DNA from 3 places in the Bacillus paranthracis genome. Region 2 is predicted to be linked to each of the others. Evidence: riboswitches for the same ligand, from Rfam matches in the RefSeq annotation. Region 2 holds a riboswitch; each other region holds the start of a gene.
What was found. Region 2 has a riboswitch for thiamine pyrophosphate ahead of tenA (thiaminase II). Riboswitches for the same ligand answer to the same signal wherever they lie in the genome.
Positions count from the first base shown of each region.

Region 1: it holds a riboswitch for thiamine pyrophosphate, as region 2 does, so the genes downstream of both, thiM (hydroxyethylthiazole kinase) here and tenA (thiaminase II) in region 2, are expected to answer to the same signal.
Region 3: it holds a riboswitch for thiamine pyrophosphate, as region 2 does, so the genes downstream of both, thiT (energy-coupled thiamine transporter ThiT) here and tenA (thiaminase II) in region 2, are expected to answer to the same signal.

Region 1 covers NZ_CP101135.1:452,428-458,978, forward strand. The annotation lists gene NLJ82_RS02295 (hypothetical protein) at 1-159, shown strand, start outside; gene NLJ82_RS02300 (ABC transporter ATP-binding protein) at 163-834, shown strand; gene NLJ82_RS02305 (stage II sporulation protein M) at 824-1,354, shown strand; partial or broken gene NLJ82_RS02310 (toprim domain-containing protein) at 2,041-2,361, opposite strand; TPP riboswitch at 2,630-2,739, shown strand; gene thiM (hydroxyethylthiazole kinase) at 2,812-3,618, shown strand; gene thiE (thiamine phosphate synthase) at 3,635-4,294, shown strand; gene NLJ82_RS02325 (alpha/beta hydrolase) at 4,374-5,309, shown strand; gene NLJ82_RS02330 (anaerobic C4-dicarboxylate transporter family protein) at 5,368-6,551, opposite strand, start outside.
Region 2 covers NZ_CP101135.1:783,959-790,509, reverse strand. The annotation lists gene NLJ82_RS03985 (ABC transporter substrate-binding protein) at 1-844, opposite strand, end outside; gene NLJ82_RS03980 (ABC transporter permease) at 841-1,593, opposite strand; gene NLJ82_RS03975 (ABC transporter ATP-binding protein) at 1,593-2,342, opposite strand; gene tenA (thiaminase II) at 2,311-3,006, opposite strand; TPP riboswitch at 3,089-3,191, opposite strand; TPP riboswitch at 3,252-3,364, opposite strand; gene NLJ82_RS03965 (SH3 domain-containing protein) at 3,634-4,794, shown strand; gene NLJ82_RS03960 (hypothetical protein) at 4,800-5,138, shown strand; gene NLJ82_RS03955 (DUF3965 domain-containing protein) at 5,363-6,514, opposite strand.
Region 3 covers NZ_CP101135.1:4,550,682-4,557,232, reverse strand. The annotation lists gene NLJ82_RS23625 (sensor histidine kinase) at 1-1,720, shown strand, start outside; gene thiT (energy-coupled thiamine transporter ThiT) at 1,928-2,596, opposite strand; TPP riboswitch at 2,684-2,785, opposite strand; gene NLJ82_RS23615 (FeoA family protein) at 2,980-3,207, shown strand; gene feoB (ferrous iron transport protein B) at 3,204-5,192, shown strand; gene NLJ82_RS23605 (FeoB-associated Cys-rich membrane protein) at 5,209-5,376, shown strand; partial or broken gene NLJ82_RS23600 (IS3 family transposase) at 5,433-5,552, opposite strand; gene NLJ82_RS23595 (lipoprotein BA_5634 family protein) at 5,667-6,245, opposite strand.

The sequences.
Region 1 (6,551 bases), 330 kb from region 2:
CCTATTGAAGATCTTTTAATTTTAGGCTTGCCTTTTATTACCTGCAGTGTTGTAGCTGTTTATTCAATGAGATTAGGAAATATATATCCTATAATGGTTTTCTTCATTGTATATTCTAGTTATTTATTGTTATATAATTTCCTTACAAAAGAGAGGTAAGACATGCTTGAATTGATAAACATAAAAAAAAAATATGGTGAATCAACTTACATTTTTGATGGAATAAACTTGAAAGTAGACAATATGAGTATTGTAGAATTAGTGGGTAAAAATGGTATAGGTAAATCAACGTTATTGAATATAATTGGTGGAATGACGAAATTTGATGGGGAACTCATACTAAATAAATTTTCAGTAAAGGAAAATTTTAAAGAGTATATTGCAGGTGTCTCATTAATTGGTAATACACCTTTCTTATACGATTATTTAACACCCTCTGAAACAATAGATATGGTACTATCTTTCCTAAATAGAGAAAGATTAGATTCATCTTTAGAACATCTCATTCAAGAGATTGGACTCGATAAATATCAAAATACTTATACACGTGAATTATCATTAGGAACTAGACAAAAACTATCATTAATACTAGCTCTTCTAACTTCGCCTAATTTAATTCTCCTTGATGAACCTTTTGTTAATTTTGACATTAGGTCGAGGAAAGTTACTCTAGATTATCTGAAGGATTATATAATTCAACATAAAGCAATTTTAATTTATGCAACTCATTCAACAGATACTGATGTAGCGAATTTTTCAGATAAAAAAATAATTTTAAAAAGAGATGAGCAACTCGATAAAGTAGTTCTGGAGAGTGATAATTGTGAAACCTAAATTATTTAGTATTTGTTTTATTGCTTGTTCAGTTATAGGAAGCTCATTTTTCTTTTTGGGTTTTTTACTACTTCCTAATGAACAGTTTAGTCCCAATTTACAGCCTTCTTTCATTACTATTTTTAGTACTAACTTTGAAATCCATTTTACTACAATCATATTTTCCATTATTAGTTTCGGATTTTTTTCTTTGATTTTTCTGTTCCAACAGTTTTTTTCTTTAGGATTTGCTTTTCATAGTTTGGTAGAAAAAACTTCCTTAAAAACAGCATATTCTTATTTTGCAGGTCATGGAATAGTTGAAATCATAAATATGTTTTTCACTGCAGCAATAGGTTTATTTGTAGCAGTATGCATTGTTAACATGATTAGAAAGAAAGAACTTAATAAGAATTCATTTATCTTATTAGGAAAAAATCTTTTAGTGCTATTAATTATAGATTTACTACTTTTATTAGTTGCCGCATTATTAGAAACATATTTATCTCCGTCATTAGTCGACAAAAGTTATATAATTTAATTACTCAGCCACCCTTTGGTGGCTTTTTTATTTTACTAGCTTCGTATGTTGTTTTTTGTAAATATTGATGGTATCGAATCAGGAAGGTGGTAATATCATTAAAAGAAAAGTTATTTTAAATGCGTATAAAAAAAGCCATAAGGCTGTTATTGCTTTATTTTAATAAATTTTTTACAAATCAGAAATTACACAAAAATACAGAATACCCCAAATTTGTGGAGAGGCTTATCTTAATTAATTGCACTTTATCGTTGATTTCCCTAAGTCTAAATTGTCTCATATAACTTATTTCAAATGCTAAAATGAAGAGTGGCCTCAAAAGTAGTAATCCTTGCATTGATCCTATGTGTAACACACCAAGGAGTATATTATCTTTTGGCGGTCGTAAAAATGAAGCAAACTCTAATAATTAAACGTATCGGCAAAGGATTTTGACGGGATCACTTGCTTGTAGAATAGATAAATTCATTTAAATAGTTTTAAAGTATATACGAATTAATATTTCTTTAATTATATATTGAATCAAATTAGCTATATCACTTGGATTAAATTAGAATATAAAGTGCTTTATATTATCTTCCTTTTTCTTAGTACTATGTACAATTATAAAAAAGTAAATAGCCTTTATTAAACAAAGGATTAGGTATGTTCTAGGATTTTTGTACAGGCATATTTTATAGAGATAACCCAGCGTCTGTCGCTACAATAATTTCATTTACATCTTTTCTAAGTAGCTGACTTTTTACAGCATTAAATTGTTTCCCTGTTTGTTTAATAACTGTTAATTTCAAACGCTCAGGTAGCATCGGTAAATCTTCTAAATTCCACTTTTTATATTTCACATCGTAGCTTTCTGGATCTGCTAATGTAACGAGATGACCTAAAGCCCAAGTTACAATATATTTACTACCTTCAAGGTAGCCGTTTCCCTTTTTATCGCACTTCAGTACACGTGCAATATCTCGTGCAACGGAAGGCTTTTCAGCGATTACAACGCTTTTTGACATATTTAAAACATCCTTTCAAATTTCCATACGTTAACTATAGCATACATCTTCTTGAGATTCAGTTTCGCTCCAGATTTGAACGTTTTTTAATGGGATAACATCTGTTTGAAAGTGAATGATCGTGACAGAACATAATATGCACCATGATGAGACTGTGAGAAATAGATAGTTATTATGCGTATTGTTTTATTAGTTGCTTCTATATTAAATAGAAAAGTAAAGAACTTGTTATTTTACTAGAATAAGAGTAGACTTTGAAGTAGAAGAATACTAAACACATGGGAGTTTGTGGATACAAACTGAGAGTATGACTAGTCCGTCATTGACCATTTGAACCTGTTGGATAATGCCAGCGTAGGGAGAGTGTAAAAGCACATGTTCAGGCACTTTGCGTACGCGCAAAGTGCCTTTTTGTGTATCTCCCATAACTATAGTTAGGAGATGAGAAGGATGAATAGGAAAGAAATTAGTAAAGTAGTGGATTTGGTGAGAGAATCTAATCCGCTCGTTCATAATATTACAAATGTTGTTGTAACAAATTTTACAGCTAACGGTTTGTTAGCGTTAGGGGCATCGCCTGTAATGGCGTATGCAAAAGAAGAAGTGGCAGAAATGGCTAGCATTGCTGGAGCGTTAGTATTAAATATGGGAACACTTCGTCCGGAAGAAGTAGAAGCAATGTTACTTGCCGGTAAATCAGCAAATGTGAACAATGTACCAGTACTGTTTGATCCAGTTGGTGCAGGAGCAACATCGTATCGAACAGAAGTTGCGAGACATATTCCGGCTGAAATTGAATTAGCGATTATTCGCGGAAATGCAGCTGAAATAGCGAACGTTATTAATGAGAGATGGGAAATTAAAGGGGTAGACGCTGGTGCTGGAAATGGTAATGTCGTAAGTATTGCAAAGCAGGCAGCGGATGAATTGAATACAGTTGCGGTAATTACTGGGAAAGAAGATGTTGTTACAGATGGGCAGCGAACGATTGTTATTCGAAATGGCCATCCTATTTTAACGAAAGTTACGGGAACTGGTTGTTTACTAACTTCTGTAATAGGAGCATTTGTAGCGGTAGAAAAGGATTATGTAAAGGCAGCGGTAGCGGCATTAACGTTTTATGGGGTAGCGGCAGAACTGGCAGCCGCTAAGACAGTGGAAAAAGGACCTGGTAGTTTTCAAATTGAATTTTTGAATCAGTTAGCGAATACGACTTCAGGTGATATAGAGAAGTATGGGGAAATTGAGGTTATATAGTAAGGAGGGAAAATAAATGTCACGTATTTCAAAGTCAGAAATGTCTAGGTTGTTATCCGTATATTTTATTATGGGAAGTAACAATTGTACGAAGGATCCACTGCAAGTATTGAGAGAGGCACTTGAAGGTGGTATAACAATTTTTCAATTTCGTGAAAAGGGGGAAGGCGCTTTAACGGAAGAGAAACGCATTTGTTTTGCAAAAGAACTACAAGCAATTTGTAAGGAGTACGGTGTACCGTTCATTGTAAATGATGATGTGGAACTAGCTCTCGAGTTAGATGCAGATGGCGTGCATGTTGGGCAAGATGATGAAGGAATTACCTCTGTTCGTGAAAAAATGGGTGATAAGATTGTTGGTGTATCTACACATACAATTGAAGAAGCACGCTGGGCAATTGAAAATGGGGCTGACTATTTAGGTGTAGGACCTATTTTTCCAACGAGTACGAAAAAAGATACGAAAGCAGTGCAAGGAACGAAAGGTTTAGCTCATTTTAGAGAACAAGGAATTACAATACCGATTGTCGGAATTGGGGGCATTTCAATTGAAAATACCGCTTCGGTTATAGAAGCAGGTGCGGATGGTGTTTCAGTTATTTCAGCGATTAGTTTAGCTGAATCTGCGTATGAAAGTACGAAGAGGCTAGTAGAGGAAGTGAGTAACAGTTTGTAGAAGAAGGCTATGTAGTATTAAAACGCTACATAGCTTTTTATGTTTTGATATCGATAGTTAGAAAAAGGGGGAGGATTGTTTGAAAAGGAAACGGTTTATAGAGTTGCAAAATGAGTTGTTTCGTTTATTCGAAAAAAGAGAATTCGAAGCGATTTATAGATGCATAGATAAAGCAAAAAGGGAGTTTCCTGAAAGAATAGAAAAAACTAGTTTTTGGGAAGTGTGTGCACTTTCGGCAGAAGGTAAGTATGAGGAAGCGATTGTTAGTTTAAACGAAGCTTTAGAAAAGGGGATTTGGTGGAATCCACCTACACTTATGGGGGATGAAGATTTAAAGGGATTACGAGAGAATGCAGCTTTTAAAATGATAGTGAAAAAGTGTGAAGAAATCTTTAAGAAACAGCAGCTAACAGCCGAACCGAAATTATTTACTTATGGAAATAAAGAGGCGAAGATAGGGTTATTTTCTTTGCATTGGAGAGGATCAAATATAAATGATTTTGCACCATATTGGTGTGAAGAAGAAATACTAAATGAGTATATATTAGGTTTTCCCCGGTCCTCACAAATACATGGAATGAAGTCGTATAGCTGGGATAATCATGAAATAGCTATAAAAGACGTTATGAAAACTTTTAATGATTTTGTAAATAAATATAACTTGGAGGACATCATCATCGCGGGAGCTTCTCAAGGGGGAAATATAGCGATAGAGTTAGCGTTAAAGAATATGTCAGCGACTCAAAAATTTATTGCAGTTATACCTGCTATTCGAGATGTTAAGGAAATTGAAAGTATAGTTGTATCAAATGATATAACGAATGTAGAAGGATATATTGTTACGGGAGACAAAGATCCATTTTATGAAAACACACTTCAATTAATGTCTATGTTTGAGGAATATAATGTGGACTGTAAATTAATTGTGAGAGAAGGTTTGGGGCATCTTTTCCCAGCGGATTTTACACAAATATTAAAGAACATAATGGAAGAATGGACAGCTAAAAATATTTAAACAAACGTTTGATTAAAAAAGCACAAACCCTGTAAATTTGTAGGTTTGTGCTTTTTCTTTAAAACATAATTGATATTAAGAGCATTCCAATTCCGATAGAAGTGAATGTTGCGATTAGTCCTGGAATCATAAAGCTATGATTTAAAACATATTTACCAATGCCAGTTGTGCCAGTACGATCAAAGTTAATGGCAGCAACGATTGTTCCGTAGTTTGGAATGAAGAAATATCCATTTACTGCAGGGAACATCGCGATTAGTAGTGCTGGTGGAATACCGAGTGATAATCCAAGTGGCATTAAAGCACGTACTGTTGCGGCTTGGCTATATAGTAAAATAGATAGAATGAATAATGCGATGGCAAATAGCCATGGCGCACTTGTTACTAGATGCTGAATTGATCCTTGAATCATATTTAAGTTTCCGTTAAAGAAAGTATCTCCCATCCAAGCGATACCGAAAATAGCAACAACTGCTGTTGCCCCCGCTTTAAAGACGTTACCAGACACGATGCTTTCTACATTTGGTTTACAGAAAATAATAATAAGAGCTGCAATCGTTAACATAACCATTTCAATTGTGTTTGGCATGGAAAGACGGGCTAACTTCCCATCAACTATCCATCCTGGACGAAGTACTTCAAATGAACCAAGAAGTACGACAAGAAAAGTTCCTGCTAGGAAAAGGATAACTGATAATTTAGCGCCTTTTACACCAACAAATTCTTTTTTCTCTTCAATCTTAGGAATCATTCCTTCTTTTAATCGTTTTAAGTATTCAGGGTCTTCATTTAATTCTTTCCCCATTTTGCTAGCAACAAATGCAGCTACCATACAAGCGATAAAAGTAGAAGGGATACTTACTTTTAAAATATCTAATAAAGTGATTTTATAGTCAGCTAACATTGCTAAAAGTGCAACTGTTGCAGCTGATATAGGACTAGCTGTAATTGCTTGTTGGGAAGCAATTACGGCAATTGACATTGGTCGTTCTGGTCTAATTCCAGATTCGCGAGAGACTTCTGCGATAACAGGAAGTACAGAATAAGCAACGTGACCAGTTCCCGCACAAAGTGTGAATAAATAAGTAACAATTGGAGCAAAGAATGTAATGCGTTTTGGATTTTTTCGTAATGCTTTCTCAGCCAGATGAACAAGGTATTCCATTCCTCCAGCGGCTTGGAGTGCACCAGCAGCTGTAATTACTGCTAAAATCATAAGCATGACATCAATAGGAGGAGCTG
Region 2 (6,551 bases):
TTTCCTTTTCAACTTCTGGCACAAGTGGGAAGTTTTCTTTTTCTTGATGATTTAATAAAATATTCAATGCTTCATCTGGGTTTTTCTTCATAAAATCATAGCCTTTTTTCGTACCACGCAAGAAAGCTTGCAAAGCTTCTTTATCTTTTTTCAATGTTTTATCACCTGTTACAAATACGAGCTCATGATAATTCGGTACACCATAATCTGCTGGATTAAAGTATGCTGGTTCATGACCTTCATGACGCATAACAGGTACTTCGTGGTTAATATATGCTCCTGTTACCGCATCCACTTTTTTCGTAATTAATGCTGGTACTAAATCAAAACCAACATCGACTACTTTCACTGTATCTGGATTACCACCAGCTTCTTTTACCATCGTTTTTAAATACATCTCACTTAAAGGTGTTCCAGAATACCCAACTGTTTTACCCTCTAAATCTTTTGGCGATTGAATGCCTGCAGACTTCAGCGATACAACATGATTTAATGGTGAACGTACGACAGCTCCAATTGATTTCACTGGAATTTGTTCATTTGCTTTTGCCATGACAACATCTGGCTGATAATATAAGCCAACTGTTACTTTTCCTGCAGCTGCTAACGTTAATGGGTCAGTCGGATTAGAAGGGAATTTAATATTTACCTTTACTCCTTCTTCTTTAAAGTAACCTTTTTCAATTGCCGCATAAATAAAGCTATGTACCGCATTTGGGTACCAATCAAGCATGACCGTTATTTCTTTCTCTTTTTTATTCTTATCTGATGCTGAATTACTCGAACATCCAGCAATCATTGCAACTAATAATGTAAGCACAAAGATGCGTTTTAAAAATTTCATGAATGCTTCCTCCAACTAATGAATTTCTTTTCTAATACCGAAATAAGTACGACGAAGAAAATAGCTAATAACGATAACAATACAATGGGTGCAAATACACCTGCCCCGTCTAATTGCGTCATCATTCTCTTACTGAAATATCCTAGCCCCGCTTGTGCACCGAGCCATTCACCAATTGCCGCCCCAATTACACTAAGCGGTACTGCAATTTTTAAAGCTGAGAAAAAATAAGGAAGTGCAGACGGCAATTTTAATTTAAGAAAAACATCTTTTTTCGTTGCCCCATACGTAACTAAAAGCTCTTCCCATTCTTTTTTCGTACTGCGCAGTCCATCATACGTATTAACTGCAATTGGGAAAAACGTAATTAAAACCGTAACAACAACCTTACTCCAGATCGTATATCCAAACCATAAAACGAAAAGCGGAGCAAGCGCTGTAATAGGAATCGTTTGTGAGGCAACTAATAATGGATAAAATGCTCTCTCCATCCAATTACTCGCATTCATTAACATCGCTAGCCCTACCCCAAGTACGATAGAAATAGCCACCCCTATTAAAACGACATATAATGTTGCTGGCAAATGAACCATAAATAATATGTCTTTTAGTTTCCATATCTTCATTACAATTGCAGACGGTGACGGTAAAATGTACATTTCATCTACAATTCTTGCGCCTACTTCCCAAAGAGCAAGTAAAATACTAGAAAGTGTAAGAGCAGGTAATAGCTCCTTCAACCGGTTCATCATACGAGTACCTGCCTTTGCAACATACTAAGAAGCTCATCTTTCAGCGCTAATACTTCCGGTTTATATAAATCTTTTCTTGTCCGATTATGATCAAGCGGTACAATCCTCTCGGTTAAAGTAGTTATCGGTTGCTGCTCTACCACTAAAATTCGATTAGAAAGAAACAATGCTTCTTCCACATCATGAGTGATAAATAAAATTGTTTTTTCCCACTCTTTCCATTGTTCAAACAACCATTCCTGCAAAGATGCCTTCGTTAAAGCATCCAACGCGCTAAACGGTTCATCTAAGAGCAATATCTCTCCGCCTGTTAATAAAGTTCGAATGAAAGATACGCGTTGCCTCATACCACCAGATAAATCTTTCGGATATTTTGTCTCATATCCTTGTAAACCAAATTTGTGTAACAGTTCCTTTGCCTTTATTTGTGCTTCTTTCTTCTGTACACCTTGGCACTCTAGCGGCAGGGCCGCATTCTCAATAATCGTTCTCCATGGCAGGAGCATATCTTTTTGGGGCATATACCCTACAGGATGGCTCTTTGTTTCTGTTAGTTCTATCTGTCCTGTACTCGCTTCTTCTAAACCTGTAATAAGGCGAAATAAAGTACTTTTCCCGCATCCACTCGGTCCGATAATGCTTACAAACTCTTTATCTTGTATAGAAGCATTTAATTCATTAATGATTGGCTTCTCATCATAATGAAAAGAAACATTATGAAACTGTAGTATGTTCTTGCTCCTCAAATCCCCACATCTCCTTACGGTAGGACATATCCCAGAATAAATATTCAAATCGACTGGAATATAGGAAAATCTCCTCTAATCGATCTAGCTCTTTTTCAGACTTTCCAACTGCCATTTCATTTAATAAATCGATTAACCAAACACAAAGGTTGCCATATTCTTCAGAGCTATAGCCTTGAATCCACTCACCAAAGAACTCATGATCTCTTGCTCCAGGAATATCATTTAAACGCTTTCCAATCTCCCAGTAGCTCCACATACATGGAAGAAGTGCTGCTATTAATTCCGCAAGTGTGCCATTTTGAGATACAGACATCATGTAATTTGTATAAGCTAAATTTTTAGCAGATGGCTTTGCAGACTCTATCTCCTCTATAGAAATTCCAAGTCTTTTTGCATACTGTTTATGAATTGTCATTTCTCCGTTTAATATCCCATCAATTTGTTCAGCAAATTTCCCCATAACTTGTGGATTTGTTGCCTTTACAACACCGATCGCATATAACTTTGCATAATCTAACAAGTATAAATAATCTTGAATAATATAATACTGAAACTTATCTTTTTCTAACGTACCATCCCCCATACCTACAACAAATGGATGATTATGACTCATCTCCCAAACTGGTTGTACAGTTTCTAATAATCTATCGCAAAATTTCATTTCTCTATCCCCTTTCAATTTATATATCTAAATAAAAAACCACTTCTAAATAAGAAGTGGTTACAGCAAATAAAATTATAATTTATTCGTTGCTCCACTTCCCTTCGCTAGTATTATCTAGATCAGGTCTGTAAGGGTTAAGGATTATTCCTCTCTCAGCACAACAAGCACCCCTAGTGGTTTCAATATGAAATTTTCAAATAAAAAAGCCCCGTTTCTATACGCAAAGAAACGGGGACTCATTATTAGTGTCCGAATTGCTTCCCTACGCTAGCATAATCTAGATCAGGTAATAAAAAGGATCAAAGACTTAAGGTCTTACTCTCAGCTGGCAACACCAGCTCTCCTAGCAAACTATAAAATTATCACTGTCAGTATAACACCGTAATAAGACATCATCAACTGTTTTAATTTTCTCAATTGTCAACAAAATAACAAAACCATATAACACTTATATTCTATCTTAGAAATTATTATCCTAATAAATTGGATAAAAAGGAATCATTATCCTCAAAAAATTTATTTTTATATTGATTTCATATTACATTTATGTGAATACACCCACTATATTATATCTTTATACTATAATAAAATTACAACTATACAACTAGAGGAGGTCTCTATTATATGAATATGAAAGCTACTGCTTTAACAGCAACTACTGTCGCAATTGCTTCTTTACTTCCTTCTATGGGAGAAACAAATGTACAAACAGCCAACGCTGAACAATTATCTAATGTGAAAACTGGATATGTCAAAGTCGATCAAGTAGCCTTACATACAAAAGATAACGCAAATAGCTCATCAATTGATACAATTCGCTTTAATACGAAAGTGAATATACTTGAAACAACTAATGGCTGGTATAAAGTATCTGTTAATAATAAAGTAGGTTACGTACAAAAAGATTCTATTCTACTAAAAAACAAACTTCAATCTAATAATCAATATATCGTCAATGCCAATGCATTAAACGTTCGTTCTGAACCTAATTTAGAATCTTCAATTTTAGATGTATTACCAAATGGGAAATTCATTACTATTCAAGAAGAACAAGGTGAATGGTATAAAATTTTACATAATGGCAAAACAGGTTACGTACAAAAGGCATTCGTATCTAATGGTTCACAGCCTTTAGTAAAAGGCATCACAGTTCAAAATAATACGAAATACACAGTTGCAACACCTAAACTTAATGTGCGTAGCAACGCTAGTACAAGTAGCGCACTACTTGGTTCATTACAAAATGGTACACAATTACAAGTAGTGGAAACTGTAGGAACTTGGTATAAAATTCGTTTTGGCACAGGATACGGATATGTGGCAAAGCATTATGTAGTGCAAAATCAAACGCAATCACAAGCTCAAACGACTCAACCTACTTCCATTCCAGCCGTTTTCAAATTCCCTACTCAAGGAAAAATTAGCTCAACATTTGATATGCGCTGGGAACAAATGCATTATGGTATAGATATCGCAGCTCAGGGTAATGTCTCTATCCAGGCTGCTGCGGCAGGTAAAGTCGTGAAATCATATTATTCAGCTAGCTATGGCAATGTTGTGTTCATCGCCCATCAAATAAACGGGAAATTATATACAACAGTCTATGCTCACATGAAAGATCGCACTGTACAAGCTGGTGATCAAGTACAAGCTGGACAATTAGTAGGTCATATGGGAAACACAGGTCATTCATACGGGCAACATCTTCATTTTGAATTACACAATGGAGAATGGAATTTTGAAAAAACAAATGCAGTAAACCCACTGCCATATTTAGTTAGGTAAATTGTATGCCACGCAATATCAATATACCTCTCTTAATTGAATACTTAGCCTTTTTAGGCCTAATCTGTTGCTTAGTAATTTATAATACAAATACTGTATTTTTATCTATTATCATTGCTTTTGTTGCTTTAGAAATTATGATGGAAGCTTTTCAAGTTCAACTAAAACAAAAAATTGCCCATATTTATAATGCCATTTTTCTATTAAGTGCTTTAATAACAAATATTATTAGTAATAGTTTTTATTTATCTACCGTATTTCCCGTATTTTTTATGGCTGTTTTATTATTCATAGCTAGATACATTCATGTCCCTAATAACAAAAAACACGAACAAGAAGCTTAGAAAGAGGAGACACTGTGTACCAATCTTTCAAAGATAATCCGATAAAATATATATTGAATTTATATAAAAAAACAAATACTTTTTTTGGTATACAAGGAAGCTATACGGCACAATTTCTCCTTTATGGAATGTTATTTCTCGTCTTAATTACATTCTCCTTGCTTTACTAATAAAAAAAGGATCTCACAATTGAGATCCTTTTTAATTTATATAGAAAGTGCTCTTTATCCACAAGCATATTTTTCATAAATAAAGCTAAGATTATATTTTTTCTCTAAGCTCATTCTTTGTTCATCATCACACCAATAGAACAGAATATCATGAATCGTTGCATAACGCTTATTTTTAAGAAACAGTTTAAAGAAAGATGGTAAACAGTCATGTAATTGTATAAATATATAATTGCGTAATATTTCTTCTTTATATTTAATGCCCTTACAAATATACAATAATTCTTCACAATAATATGCATGTTGTGGAACTTGGATCATTTCAAAAAATGGCACATATGATAATAATTTTCCAATAAAATGATCATATCGATCCATTATTCCTATCGTCATATGCTCCATCATATCTTTCATTACATATAAATAATCATCTACATGAGTAGTCTTGAGTGGGTCTAATCGATCTGAAATTTGAGAAAGTACAGCCCTTTGGCAAGCTAACACCGCTTGACTAGGTCCATAATATGATAGAAAGTCTGTACACTTACGATACTTTCGTAATAAATCATATGTATATAAGTCATAAACAAAAGTATTACAATACATCGCTAAACTCATCATATCACTATTTAATTGCTCTTTTGATAGTGACTTAGCTCTCTTACACATATAAAAAAATGTAAATTCTAATACTTCTTTATGGGATAATAAATGTTTACAGTCTGTTATACATTTCTCATTAAATTTAACTCTATCCCAAATTTCTACATCTCCATCAGTTAATTCACCAATACGATATTTAATTATTAAATAGTTTAAAGCAACCGCCTGCGTCAAAAGATCCCACGTTTCATATTCCAATGAAGTATGAACAAACTCAGCTAGCCCTTGAGTTACCATAAAAGTATTCGCTTCTTCATACCAACCAATTTCTTGGCATAAGCGAAGAATACGTACTAAAGTTGGAATTTCGTCTTTATGAAATTGCGGTAAATTCTTTGCTTTATTCATTCCATATACGATAAATGCCGCTAAATTTTCTTCTTTATAAAATTCTTTTTCTTTCCACACTAATATAGTTCGTTCTTTCCCTTCACCTTTTGGATGACAAGGTACAAGCAAAGAAAATAATTCAGCGAAATTATTTGGTTCTATATATGTATCTGTAACCAAATTCCAATTTGGATCGCGCTGTACAGCCTTCATATAATTCCCCTTCCCTTTTATCTACATAGGAAATATT
Region 3 (6,551 bases), 1.5 Mb from region 2:
AGTGAATTTAAATTCCTTCGAAAAGAATTATTTGAACTATGTAGGAAGTGCAGAAGGAATTCAGAAGCTAGAGCAAGACTTTTTAAGAGAAAATAATACGTGGATTACGACATTAGATCAAAATGGAAATTTAAAACATGCGGATGATTTTTATTTTGAGGTAACGATAGATCGTAGGCAACAAAAAAGCTTTGGACAACAAATATTTAAAATTCCCTTATACAATCTCGTCAATATAGAAGAGATTGATAATAAATCATCAGATCCATTTTTAGGACAAGAAATTTATTTTTCTGGCGTGAAAAAAGATGATAGTTATATTCCATTCTCTTTCACGTTAGGTAAGCAAAATTTAAGCGGATCTAATAAACCGTTAGAAAAAGCGTTTAAGGAAAAAATGAGTAAATTAGATCAGGAGAAAAAGAAAGTAGCTGAAGAACAAGTTGGTAAGGAAAAGCAGCCGGTCGTTCAGGAGCCAGCTGCCCAAGAACCAGATGTTTACATAAGAGGGCGTGTTACGAAAGTCCAATTTCCCGATGTAAAAGGTCTTGTAAATCCAATTTATAAAAATAGTATATTCTTAGATAACATAAAAGAATTTCAAAAGGATTTATTATTAAAAGAGAGCAAGCACATACAATATGCAATACAAACAATGGACTATGAAAAAAATGATATTAAATATAAATTATTAGTGAAACCAATAAAAGAAAAAGACGGATCCGTAACATATATATATGCGATGGCTTCTTTACAGCCTGTAGATGAAGCTGTACAAATGGTGCAAGATTACTACATTTACATCATTGCATTTGTAGTCGTTCTCATTTTTCTAGCTTCGTTCTATTACTCTAAACAAATCGCAAAGCCGTTATTAAAAATAAATGATACAACGAAGAAAATAGCGCATTTAGATTTCACAGAACAAATACCGATTACTTCAAAAGATGAAATTGGGGATTTATCGAAAAATATTAATGTATTATCCAATAAGCTCCATTCACATATTGGACAGCTAGAACAAGATATTGAAAAGGAAAGAAAATTAGAAAATACGCGGAAAGAATTCATTTCTGGTGTTTCGCATGAACTAAAAACACCGCTGAGTATTATGAAAAGCTGTATTTCTATTTTAAAAGATGGAGTAGCTGAGCATAAAAAGGAGTATTATTTTCAAGCGATGGAACGAGAAGTAGACAAAATGGATACATTAATTTTGGATATGCTGGAGTTAGCTAAATTTGAGTCAGGCACATATAAAATGAAAATGGATTCATTTTATATCGATACAGTAATGGAAGATATATGTGAACAACTTTCTGTAGAAATAGAGAAAAAAGAGCTTCGTGTTCATAAAAATATAGGTCCATTTGAAGTAGTCGCAAATCAAGGCCGGATTGAACAAGTGATCGTGAATTTCATTACGAATGCCATACGTTATACACCAAATAAAGAAGATATTATTATTTCTACAATAGATGAAAAAAATCGTATAAAAGTGTGTATTGAAAATAAAGGTACTCATATTGAAGAAGAACAATTAGATAAAATTTGGGATCGTTTTTATCGCGTGGATGCAGCTCGTCAGCGTTCGCAAGGTGGAACAGGGCTCGGGCTTGCCATTTCAAAGAATATTTTAGAACTGCATGAAGTTGAATATGGAGTAAAGAATACAGAAGATGGTGTATTATTTTATTTCTACTTATTGAAAAAAGCGTAGACAATATGATCTATGCTTTTTTAATTTATTTTCATATTATCTTTACCTAATCTTTATCTTTAATCAGTATAATTTGTTTAGAAAATGAGGTTATGTAAGGAGTAGATGAACCGTGCATAGCAATTGGCTAAGTATAATGGTATTTATTTTCTTTTGTGCATTTATTGTATTTTTAATTGATATTACGATATGAAAAAAGAGCGCTTATTAAGCGCCCTTTTTGTTTGCATTTATTTGATAAGCATTGATGCTCTTGAATAAGCGTGGTGAAGTGAGGAATAAAAATATAAGTAAAACGGTACATAAAATATAAGACCCAATCATTGTACTACCATTTACGATTAATGAATAAAGCACAGCTGATTGACCTTTCGGCGCATATTGTCCCCAGAAAATGATACCGGCAATAAAGTGACAGAAGTAGCGGGCAAAGCTACCAATAAATGTAGCAAGGATAATATAAGCAAGGACTTTCTTTCCTTCGTTTTGTTTTGATGAAGGTTTGTCTTTACGGCTACCTAAACTTGATTGTTCTAAGTTATTTTCATTGGACGTTAAAAGTGCTTTTTGAATTGGACGATAGAATAAGCCAGCAAATCCGATAAAAGCAAAGGCAATGAAGTACTCAATGAATGCTTGAACAGGTGTTAAAATGTAAGCATCTCCCACAACAATTTGTAATAGTCCCCAAACTAAACCACCTAAGAAAGCCGATTTAAAGCCCCAGCGGTATGCAATAATAAAAATAGGAATCATAGCAAATGAAATGGAACCGCCTGTTGGAAGTTTGATTGATAATGGTAAAATGTCGATGACCATGGCGAAGGCTGCAAGAATAGCAGATTCGATCATCGCTTGTAAATTGGTGTTACGCATGTTGTCTCCCCCTAAATCCAAGTTGTACAAAAAAGAATAGATATCATAGGAGGATACGAAATACGTAAATAAAAAAAGAGGTATGTATTTCGGACGTTTGCACAATCCCTGCGTTAGCATTAACTAACAGGTTCGAAGGGTCGGAACGAAGTGTTCCCTCTCAGCGGCATGGCTCCCCCTGTGATAACGAGATTCTTTATTTGCTACTGTTTATTGTAAGCGAAATGGATGAGAATGGCAAACGAATACAGTATGACAATAATTGAAATAGAATTGTAGTGAAATGTTAATAAATATGAAGCAAAAGGGTATAGTACAAGAGAAATAGAGTATGCTATAATTTTTTTGAAAATAATTATCATTCTCTTCTGAGGGGGAAGGTTATGAGCTTAGTAGATATTAAAATTGGAGAGAAAGTGTTAGTAAAAAGTATTCAGTCTTTAGATCAGCTATTAAAGCGTAGACTAGCTGCTTTCGGTCTTGCTGAAGGAAGCGAACTTCGCCTGAAACAGAAGGCGATGTTTAAAGGTCCTTGTACATTGGAGTGTCGTGGACAGTTAATTAGTATTCGTCATTGTGACGCGAAAATGATAAAGGTGGAATTAGCGTGAATAAGGTAGCTTTGCTAGGGAATCCGAATACGGGGAAAACATCATTATTTAATGCACTTACTGGTTCTTATGAGTATGTAGGAAACTGGAGTGGTGTAACAGTAGAAAAGAAGGTTGGTAAATTAAAAGATAAGCAAGGAACATTAATTGATTTACCAGGCGTCTATGATTTAAATCCAGTTTCACGTGATGAAGGTGTTGTAACAAACTTTCTATTAACAGAAGAATTTCAGCATATGTTAAATATTGTGGATTCTTCGCAGTTCGAACGAAATATGCATTTAACGTTGCAATTACTTGAATTTGGTAAGCCGGTCTCAATTGGTTTAAATATGATTGATGTGGCGAAGCAAAGAGGAATTGTCATTGATGTAAAACGATTATCAGAACTATTAGGTGTAACAGTCGTTCCTGTCGTTGCAAGAAGTGGAAAAGGCTGTGAAGAATTACTTGCGACTCTTAAAGAAAATGACAAAAACGAGAAAAAGCCATTTCTTATTTCATATGGTGTACGAATGGATGAAGGAATTGGAGAAGTAATTTCTCTTTTAGAGACAGCGAATTATGAGCATCCGAGATGGTTAGCTCTTCAATTTTTAAGTAATAACGAAGTAGTAGAAAAAGAAATGAAAGCATTACCAATCTATAAGGAACTCATAGCCATTCGATCTCGCTTAGAAGAAAAACTTGATTGTACGTTGGAAGAGCACATTTACAAGACTCGTGAAGCGTATATTGAAAAGTTAAAAACAAATGTTATGAAGCATGAGAAAGAAGGAAAAATTCCTTTTTCGGAAAAAATTGATAGATTAATTACACATAAAATTTTAGGACTTCCAATCTTTTTAGCAGTTATGTTTTTTATTTTTCAGGTTACGTTTACGTGGATTGGGACACCGTTATCTGATATGTTAGATGAGTTTTTTGCTGGACAGCTTACGGATTGGGTGACAGCTGGACTTACAAGTGTTGGGGCTTCTGATTTTATTCAAGCACTCATTACAGAAGGTATTATTGCTGGTGTTGGTGCTGTATTAGTATTCGTTCCACAAATCTTTGCACTATTCTTTTTCATTTCATTATTAGAAGACTCAGGATATATGGCGCGAATTGCAGTTGTTATGGATAGAGTTATGGAGTTCTTCGGTTTAAACGGAAAAGCGTTTATTCCGATGATTATCGGTTTTGGATGTAATGTTCCAGGTATTATGGCAGCGAGAACGATTGAACAAGAAAAAGAACGTTTACTTACAGTTCTTGTAACACCATTTATGTCTTGTTCGGCACGTTTACCTGTATATGCGTTATTTGCGGGAGTATTCTTCCCTCATAGTCAGGCAACTGTTGTGTTCTCCCTATATGTTGCAGGGATTGTCCTTGCGTTATTAGTTACAAAAATTATGTCTCTTACCATTTTAAAAGCGGAAAAATCTATTTTCGTTATTGAGCTACCTCCTTACCGCGTGCCACAAGCGAAAACGTTATGGTTAAGTACGTGGGAGAAAGGAAAAGGATTTGTTCGTAAAGCAGGTACATTTATCTTTGGTGGTTCTGTTGTCATTTGGTTATTAAACTATGCAGGTCCATCAGGATTTGGTGTTGATATGGGAGACAGTTACTTAGCAATGATTGGTGGATTTATCGCACCACTATTTGCACCACTTGGTTTTGGAACGTGGCAAGCTGCGGCATCCCTTTTAACAGGATTTTTAGCGAAGGAAGTTGTCGTTTCTACAATGGCCATTATTTATGCGGTGAAAGAAGATGTGCTTGGAAATGTAATGGGAGCACATTATACAGCATTATCAGCTTATGCATTTATGTTCTTTATTTTATTATATGTTCCGTGTTTAGCGACGGTAGCTGTTATTAAACGTGAAACAGGATCAGCGAAATGGACGATTTTCTCAGTCGTGTATCCACTCGTAGTTGCTTATGTATTAACGCTCATTATATACCAAGTTGGATCCCTACTCGGATTCTAGAAGGAGATGTATTGTGATGATGGTCAATATTATAATTGGAGCTATCATTTTTGGTTATGCAGCATACACGTTAGTTAATTTTGTAAAGAGAAGTAAAAAAGGAAAATGCGCGGCATGTTCTTTAAATAAGTCGTGTCAGTCGAATACTTGTAGTCCGGATATGGAGCAAATTGCTCATAAATAGAAAAAAGCTTTTCGAATTTGAATTGAACCCAAAAAGTTAGACAAATATATTAAGCAGCTAGCTACTAAGGATTGAACTCTGTATTGCACAGGGGGCAATCCTTTTAGTTTTGCTTTAATTCTTTTATGATTGTAGTAATAAATATAAGTTTCTAGTTCTTGCTTAAATTGTTCCATTTACTGCTTGTATTTTATCCTTTGAAGAAAATTTAGCCATAAAAAATGCACCTCCAATTGTTAATTATGTGTCTAACAATTGGGGGGCACTTCATTTCGTGAAGCTTTTTTGTTTTACTTTTTAATTTTTACAAGTTGTGATGATTCTACACCATTCTTTCCAGGGAACTCTTTACTTGGATCTTTATCGAATTTTAATACACCTACAGATTTTTCTTCACCTTTTACATTTCCGTAAGTTGCATCATCAACAATTGCGAACATGTCGGCATATGCACGGCCACTGCCGATAATTGTGTTGCCTTCATATTTTAATTTTGCTCCATCAAGTGTAGCATTTTCTACTTTTTCTTTAGCAAATAATACACCTTGCTCTGCTGTTACAGCTGGTAATTTATCAAGTGGTTTCGTATCGTCTTTTTCATCCACTTTGTTAAGCAATTCTTTTTTTACAAGTTCTTCACCAGTTTTCTTATCCATGACAAGAACTTTTTTACCTTCTAATGTTGTCATTTTCATTTTATAGAAGTCTTTTTCTTTCACTTCTTTTTTGTTTTTATCTGCAATTTGTGTTACTTGATCTTCTGTTCCGTACAGTACAAAACCGTTTGCTTTCTCTCCTAATAAAGAACAACCTGATAATGCTCCAAGTGAAATTGCTGCTGCTAATCCGATTCCTACTAATTTTTTCATGATGATTTCTCCTTTTATCTGTTTTATAGTAAATACAATTTTTGTATTAGTTTTGAAATGATGAGAAGCTTGTTTTGTTGCTTCTGGTATTAGTGTATAAGAAATAGGGAGACGCAACTATCGAGTTAGCTTACAGTAACATTACACTTATGTAATTTAGTGAAATTGCACAAAAGTAAGTTAATTTTAAAGAGGGATAATGAGAATATATTAGAAATACAATATTATATATAGAATGTCATATTATAATGGATGTATTTTGGAAATAACATGTAAGGACATATTAGTTTTGTTATAATAAACACA